2 linked regions of the Pontibacter akesuensis genome follow. Each later gene encodes a partner of the first gene's protein in a complex. Links are inferred from orthologs where the notes say so. Each region holds a gene or a part of one and is shown in the gene's direction. Other genes may lie near its edges.

What was found. The genes of interacting proteins can lie anywhere in the genome.
Region 2: the proteins of A0W33_RS17310 (region 1) and uvrB are in contact, whole or in part, in a crystal structure (PDB 7EGT), measured with the Thermus thermophilus proteins. The link is inferred for Pontibacter akesuensis from one-to-one orthologs. Residues at the interface, in WP_096412145.1 of Thermus thermophilus: His654, Arg656, Phe657, Gln666, Asp668, Glu669, Lys680, Arg681, Leu682, Ser683, Lys685, Tyr686, Ala687; in WP_096411307.1 of Thermus thermophilus: Glu23, Leu25, Arg26, Asp27, Gly28, Glu29, Arg30, Phe31, Arg55, Glu326, Asp327, Phe328, Glu379, Ser382, Gln383, His398, Gly400, Arg401.

What each region holds. Positions count from the first base shown.
Region 1 is NZ_CP014766.1:4,089,276-4,093,273, reverse strand. Bases 757-3,682 are described here. They hold A0W33_RS17310 (ATP-dependent helicase), read left to right. Parts: upstream 757-1,063; coding sequence 1,064-3,301; downstream 3,302-3,682. Other genes in these bases: A0W33_RS17305 (DUF4290 domain-containing protein), read left to right, coding at 3,459-3,682; A0W33_RS17315 (ankyrin repeat domain-containing protein), read right to left, coding at 757-771. Also shown: more of A0W33_RS17315, read right to left, coding at 1-756; more of A0W33_RS17305, read left to right, coding at 3,683-3,998. UniProt on the Escherichia coli protein: A helicase with DNA-dependent ATPase activity. Unwinds DNA duplexes with 3'-5' polarity. Translocates on single-stranded DNA with 3'-5' polarity. Initiates unwinding more efficiently from a nicked substrate than double-stranded DNA.
Region 2 is NZ_CP014766.1:2,462,037-2,466,129, forward strand. Bases 725-3,675 are described here. They hold uvrB (excinuclease ABC subunit UvrB), read left to right. Parts: upstream 725-1,161; coding sequence 1,162-3,189; downstream 3,190-3,675. Other genes in these bases: A0W33_RS20900 (hypothetical protein), read left to right, coding at 725-993; A0W33_RS10480 (GNAT family N-acetyltransferase), read left to right, coding at 3,317-3,675. In the rest of the region: A0W33_RS10465 (Kelch repeat-containing protein), read left to right, coding at 1-475; more of A0W33_RS20900, read left to right, coding at 619-724; more of A0W33_RS10480, read left to right, coding at 3,676-3,850. UniProt on the Escherichia coli protein: The UvrABC repair system catalyzes the recognition and processing of DNA lesions. A damage recognition complex composed of 2 UvrA and 2 UvrB subunits scans DNA for abnormalities.

The sequences.
Region 1 (3,998 bases):
GGCTGCTACATCTTTACTTTCAGCGGCGCGGCGCAGGTAGTTGTAAGCCAGGCCAAAATCTTTCAACTCCCCGTAACCGGTGTAGTACATACTGCCCAGAATGCGGTTGCTGAAGGCATCGCCCTCCACCGCTTTCTCCCGGATTGTGATGGCTGCCGTGCGCATGTGCTGCGTAAACTCCTGCTTGTCGTCTTTGGAACGAATCGTCATTTGCTCGGCCATACCGAGGTGCCCCATCACACTGCCGCTGTCGAGCGCCATCTGGTAGTAGTGGCGGGCAGAGTCGCGGTTAGCCGAAAAATACTTCTCGGCATGCAGCACCTGCTTCACCGTGTCAATCTTTACCGAATCATACTTGAGCTCGCGGTACTGGTGCATGCGGCCGAGGAAATAGTAGGCGTCTGCGTCGCGTTGAGCAGCGGCCTCCCTAAATTTACCGGCTGCCTCTTTAAAGCGAAGCGAAGTATACAGGTGCATGGCCTCATCCATGGCCGGCGTGCGCCAGATGCGCTTTAGCTTGGGAGCAGCCGCAGACACAGGCGCAGGCTTGGCTGAAACAACGGCAGCCTTTGTAGCAGACGCAGTGGTAGTGGCAGGCTTCTTGGCGGTAGCGTCCGTTTTCTTAACCGTTGTAGTGGTTTTCGCCGGTTGCTTCTGCGTGGTTTTGGGTTTAGTGGCCTGTGCCATGCCCACGTGGACCATCAGACTAAGCAACAGCACGAGCACTGTTCTGCTGTTAGCGGTAAAACGACTCTGTAACGTATCCTGCATGGGTCTGTAGTTATTTAAAAAGGCTGGGCGTCAAGGGACTTCCCCTATACTTTTATCAATCAAAAATGCTACCAAAGCGGCAATTTACCGCAAAGTTAAAGTATTTGTTTTATATGGCCCACGTGCTAAACGCTTTGGAGGCAAAAGGTGTTCCTAATAGCAGCCACTCCACCAAAACCTGCCTCAAAGCTATTTCTACCTGAGCGGCCAAGGAAACAAGGGGCGGCGTTCTGAAAAAGGAATTGTATTTCGTAAATTGCACAGGTTTAAAGACGCACGCGGAAGAGAAGAAATGGATCATTTAAGTTTATTGAACGAGTCGCAACGCCAGGCGGTCCTGCACAAAGAAGGGGCAGCCATGATTATTGCCGGTGCCGGCTCAGGCAAAACACGGGTACTCACCTACCGGATCGCTCAGCTGATTGACAGCGGAGTAGACCCTTTTAATATTCTGGCACTTACTTTTACAAATAAGGCGGCAAAGGAAATGCGCCACCGTATTGAGAAAGTGATCGGCAACAACGCAAAGAATATCTGGATGGGCACGTTCCACTCGGTGTTCTCGCGCATCCTGCGTGCCGAGGCCGACAAGCTCGGCTATCCGAAGAGCTTCACGATTTACGATACGGACGACTCCAAAACGCTCATCCGCAACATTGTGAAGGAGCTGAACCTCGACGACAAGTTGTACAAGCCAAACGTGGTTCTGGGCCGAATCTCGTCTGCCAAGAACAAGCTGATCTCGGTGCGTCAGTACCTCAATGATGCCACCATTCAGGCCGACGATGAGGCCGCGATGCGTCCGAAAATCGGCAAGATCTACGAGCTGTACCAGAACCGCCTGTTCAAGGCGGGTTCTATGGACTTCGACGACCTGCTCTTTAACACCAACGTGCTGTTTAAGGAGCACCCGGATGCGCTGAACAAGTACCAGAACATGTTCCATTATGTGATGGTGGATGAGTACCAGGATACAAACTACTCGCAGTACCTGATCACGCGCAAACTGGCAGCCAAAAACCAGAACATTGTGGTGGTGGGTGATGATGCCCAGTCGATCTACGCGTTCCGTGGCGCCGATATCCAGAACATCCTCAACTTTGAGCGCGACTATCCGGACCTGCAGGTGTTTAAGCTGGAGCAGAACTACCGCTCTACCAAGAATATCGTGCACGCCGCCAACTCAGTGATCAAGCACAACCAGGCGCAGCTGCGCAAGGACGTGTTTACCGACAATGAGGAAGGCACGCTGATTGAGGTGATAAAGGCCAACTCCGACAACGAGGAAGGCAAACTGGTGGCGACGACTATTTTCGAGGATAAGATGAGCAATCACCTCTCCTACGACGACTTCGCCATACTTTACCGCACCAACGCCCAGTCGCGTGCGATGGAGGAAGCACTCCGCCGCATGAACATCAAGTATAAAATCATCGGTGGTCTGTCGTTTTACCAGCGTAAGGAAATCAAGGACCTGATCGCCTACCTGCGCCTGACGGTGAACCCGAACGACGAGCAGGCGTTCCGCCGTGTAATCAACTACCCGAAGCGCGGTATTGGTGACACCACCGTGCAGAAGCTGTTCGTTACGGCCAGCGACATCAACCACAGTGTGTGGGAAGTAGTGCAGAATGCCACCGAATTCCTGGGCAATCGGGCCGGTACCGCCATCGAGAGCTTCTCGGTGATGATCCGCGATTTTGCCCGCATTGCCCAGAACAGCGATGCGTTTGAGGTGGCCAAGCACATAGCCAAGCACTCCGGCATTGTGGACGATCTGTACCAGGATAAAACCGTGGAAGGCCTGGCCCGTTATGAGAATATCCAGGAATTGCTGAATGGTATAAAGGAATATGTCGATGATCCGGAAAAGGAGGACAAGAGCCTGGATGCGTTCCTGCAGGACATTGCCCTGATCACCGATGCCGATACCAAGGCTGATGACGATGGCGAATTTGTGACGCTTATGACGATTCACTCTGCTAAGGGCCTGGAGTTTCCGAACGTTTTCATTGTGGGCATGGAGGAAAACCTGTTCCCGAGTCAGATGATGCTGAACTCGCGCGCCGACCTGGAAGAAGAGCGCCGCCTGTTTTACGTGGCCATCACCCGCGCTGAAAAAAAACTGTACTTAACTTACGCCACCAGCCGCTACCAGTGGGGCAATTTGCGCTCCTGCGAGAAAAGCCGCTTTATCGAGGAGATCGACCCAAAGTTCATCAACTTCAAGTATGGCGACAGCAATTCAGCCGGTAACGTGTTCGACCGCGTACTGCAGCGCAAAAGCAATTTAGTGGCGCCCGCGCCGCGCAAGCAGGTAGCAAGCAACTACACCGCCCCTGCCGATTTCAAGCCAAGCGACACCGCCAACCTGGCCGCCGGCATGAAGGTAGAGCACCCGAAATTCGGATTCGGCGTAGTCGCCAAAATGGACACGCAGGGCAACAGCACCAAAGCCATTATTAACTTTGATGAGGTAGGCGAGAAAACGCTGCTCCTAAGCTTTGCAAAGCTTAAAATCCACAGCTAATTAATTACGAATTAAGAATTACGAATTAAAAATGGTTACAAGTTTAAGAAGTAACCGTAACACATGATTTTATACTTCACTTACTCATTTAGAAGTATAATTTTTAATTCGCGATTTTTAACTCGTAATTCGTAATTCTTAATTCGTAATTGAAAGTATGGAAGCTAGTACCTCATTTAAACAAGACCTTCTGCTGCGTGAATACGGCCGCAATGTGCAGGATCTGGTAAACTATATCACCAAGCTGGAAGATCGCAGTGAGCGCACGCGCCAGTCGCAGTTGCTCATAAACCTGATGGCCAAGCTGAACCCGCAATTGCGCGACACGCAGGACTACCAGCAGAAACTGTGGAACCACCTCTATGTGATGTCTGGCTCTACGTTGGATGTGGATGCCCCTTACCCGCTCAGCGCAATGGAGTACCTGAACGACAAGCCGCAGAAGATGGAGTACCCCATTGATACGCCCAAGTATAAGCACTACGGCAAAAACGTGGAGCTACTGGTGCAGCGAGCCCTGGAGACAGAAGACGAGAAAGAGCGTGAGGCAGCCATAATCTCCATCGGCAAGCTGATGAAGACCTTGTACAAATCGTACAACCGCGAGAATATTACGGATGATGTGATTCTGGGCGATATTCGTGAGATTTCGAAAGGAAAGCTGGACATGGACCTGGCTTACATCGAGAGCAACAAC
Region 2 (4,093 bases), 1.6 Mb from region 1 along the record:
GCAGGCCGAGTTAGTCGGCGCCAGAAGGTTGGGCGGTTTTGCCTTCACCACGAATGGCAAAGGCTATGTAGGCGGCGGCACAAACGCTGGCGTTTACAATACGGATTTACTTGAGTTTGACCCGGCCACCGGCACCTGGAAAATTTTGCGTGCATTTGACACCAGCGGCAGGGAACCAGACAGCTATCCTAAAATTGGCCCATACGCCACCGCATTTGCTGTTGGCAACCAGGGCTATGTCGTAAACGAGGGCTTCGTGGACAATGAAGGTCAGCGAATGTCAGTAGATGAAGTATGGCAGTATGAGCCAACCACAGATTCTTGGACAAAGCTGCAGAACTTTAGAGGATCGCTTAGAGAAGGCGCCGTGGGTTTTGGCATTGGTGACCGGGGTTATGTTGGTCTTGGCAATCAAGGCACTTTCGACTTCAAGAAGGACTTCTGGACGCTGAACCCAGCCGTGATAAAAGAATAGAACAAGCGCTAACCCGCTAATTCAAGTGTAGAACAGCCTGGCTTAAGTGTCAGGCTGTTTTTTTATGCCCGCATGCAACCGATGCGGCAGGTAGCGGGTCCTGTTTAAAAGAAGTTGTTTAACTCCTGTTTAACCACCCGCATATGCGTTATGTCCTTTACCTATTGCTCGTTTTAAGTATAGCCGCTTGTGGGAAAGAAGAGGAAGCGCTGCCCTGCCTGACAGCAACGGTAGTGGGACCGGCTGAATGTGGGGAGGGAACCGTAATTGAAGTATACAGCGGCGAAGCCCGGCAACAAGATGCAATAGCCGGTTGCGATTTTGCTCCTGTTAGAATGTATACTGTGAATAACCTGCCGGAAAACCTCCAGGCGCCGGGAATCACCTTCACCTGTCAGCTGGCGGAGCCGGAGAAGAACCAGGAAGGGCGAATTTGCCAGGCAGTGTATATGGTGTATGAGGCGGCCACCATCAAGCGCCTTTGCAGCGTGCCGGAGCGGGCGACTTTAGAAGACTAATTTTTTCTGCAATATTTACTGAAGCCTGTTGCCCTGCAGCAGGCTTTTTTTACGCGCAAAGCTTTTTTTACAGGCAAGCCGTACAGCATAACAACTATAGCAGCAGCCTAAACTAACTGCCTGTTTTAAATGTTATGGTTTATCTTTACTACTCAGTAAAACAGACGAATGGATTTTAAGCTAACATCAGAGTTTCAACCAACCGGCGATCAGCCGAAAGCCATAGCCCAACTCACCGAGGGTATAAAAAACGGTGAGCCAGCACAGGTACTGCTCGGTGCCACCGGTACCGGTAAAACCTTCACGATGGCGAACGTCATCAAGAACACGGGCAAGCCTACGCTCGTGTTGTGCCACAACAAAACGCTGGCCGCCCAGCTTTACGGTGAGTTTAAGCAGTTCTTCCCGGATAATGCGGTGGAGTACTTTATCTCCTATTACGATTACTACCAGCCGGAAGCCTACATTGCCTCATCGGATGTGTTCATCGAAAAGGACCTGCAAATTAACGAAGAGATCGAGAAGCTGCGGCTGCATACGACTTCTGCCTTGCTTTCCGGCCGCCGCGATATTGTGGTGGTGGCGTCGGTGAGCTGTATCTATGGTATCGGTAACCCGGAGGAGTTTGGCAAAAACGTGATGCACCTGGCACCGGGGCAGCGCTATAGTCGCAATAACCTGCTTTATACTTTTGTGCAGATACTTTACAGCCGCACCGAGGCAGAATTTACACGTGGAACATTCCGGGTGAAGGGCGATACAGTGGACATTTACCCAGCCTACGCCGACTTTGCTTACCGCCTATACTTCTTCGGCGATGAGTTGGAAGCCATCCACCGCATCGATCCGGAGTCGGGAAAAAAGCTGTCGGAGGAGCAGGCGGTGACGCTGTACCCGGCAAACCTCTTCGTAACCGGTAAAGACACGCTGAACCAGGCCATCCATGAAATCCAGTACGACATGGTGGCGCAGAACGAGTACTTCCTGAAGGAGGACAGACCGGCTGAGGCAAAGCGCATCAAAGAAAGAACCGAGTTCGACCTGGAGATGATCCGAGAGCTCGGCTACTGCTCAGGCATCGAGAACTACTCCCGCTACTTCGACCGCCGGGAGCCGGGTGCCCGTCCGTTCTGCCTGCTCGATTACTTTCCGGATGATTACCTGATGGTGATTGACGAGAGTCATGCTACCCTGCCGCAGGTTCGCGCCATGTGGGGCGGCGACCGCTCGCGCAAAGTGGCCTTAGTGGAGTATGGCTTCCGCTTGCCCGCCGCCATGGACAACCGCCCGCTCACCTTCAACGAGTTTGAGAGCCTGATGCACCAGGTGGTGTTTGTGAGCGCCACGCCCGGCGATTATGAGATTCAGAAATCAGAGGGCGTGGTGGTGGAGCAGATAATCCGGCCAACCGGCTTGCTGGACCCTGAGATCGAGATCAGGCCAAGCACAAACCAGGTGGACGACTTGCTGGATGAGATTGACGAGCGCGTGAAAACAGGTGCCCGCGTATTGGTAACAACGCTGACCAAACGTATGGCCGAAGAACTGGCCAAGTACCTGGAGCGCCTCAACATCAAGGTAAAATACCTGCACTCAGAGGTAAAGACCCTGGACCGCGTGGAGATTCTGCGTGAGCTGCGCCTGGGCATTATTGATGTGCTGATAGGTGTGAACCTGCTGCGTGAGGGCCTTGACCTACCGGAGGTGAGTTTGGTGGCGATATTGGATGCAGACAAGGAGGGCTTCCTGCGCGACCAGCGCTCCCTGATCCAGACAATGGGCCGCGCCGCACGTAACGATAAAGGCAAGGTGATTATGTACGCCGACCGCATGACAGGTTCCATGCAGCGGGCCATTGATGAAACGAACCGCCGCCGTGATACCCAGATTGCCTACAACATCGAGCACGGCATTACGCCACGCACGGTAATCAAAACGAACGACGAGATTTTCCAGCAGACCTCTGTAGCTGACGCCAGGAAGCGGGAAGCGAAGATGTATGTGGGGCCAGAAGAAGTGTCGATGGCTGCCGAGCCGGTGGTGCAGCTGATGAAGCGCGACGAACTGGAGAAACTGATCAAGAAAACTGAGAAGCAGATGGAAGCCGCCGCCAAAGACCTCGACTTCCTGCAGGCTGCCAAGTATAGGGACGAGCTGGCAGACCTGCGCAAGCTGCTCAAGTCCAAACGCGACTAAGCAACGGGAAGTATACACCGCATTGGGGTAATTACAAAGTTTAAACGCCGCTCCCGCACCTGCTGCAGGAGCGGCGTTTTTGTATGACGTATAGCAGGCGTACCTTTGGCCTCTTAGAAAACAGAAAATGAAATCAACCGATAGCACTACCTTTCATTTCAGGGCAGGCACCGCAGCCGATGCCGCGTTGCTTGCGGATTTAGGCTGGCGCACCTTTGAGGAGACGTTTTCAGAGTCTAACGATCCGGCAGACATGGCCGCTTTCAAATACACCATGTACAGCCCCGCGCTACAGGCGGCGGAATTGGCCGATCCCGAAACAGAATTCGTGCTAGTGGAGGCGAGCGGAGAAGCCATTGCCTACATGAAACTGTACAAGGGAGAGGCTCCTATGGAAATCAAAGGGAACAAGCCGCTTCAGGTCAGCAGGCTCTACATTGCCGCCGCGTGGCTCGGGAGAGGGTTAGGAGACCAGTTGATGCAAAAGGCCTTGGCAAAGGCAGCAACGGAAGGCTTTGACGTAGTATGGCTCACGGTGTGGGAGCACAACGAGCGGGCGAAGCGCTTTTACCACAAGTATGGCTTCCGGGAAATGGGAGAGCTGGAGTTTATACTTGGCCAGGACGTGCAACGGGACCTGTACATGCAGCTGGAGGTGTAGGAGGTACCTGATGGGCCTGTTCCCGCTCCGGGCGGAGCAGAAACAGGTATCAGGTTCTTTTCATAGTTTTTGTTAGGGAAGGTAGTAGTCTGAAAGCTGGCGGCTTTATTGCCTGCTTCCGAATATAAGATTCCCAAACCGCGAAAACGGTTGCATGGGGTTGAGAAATTTTTTGGTAGGCATGAAGTGCCGGGCAACCGTATGATTAGGTTCGGCCGCTGTCAGTTGGCACGGACATAAAAG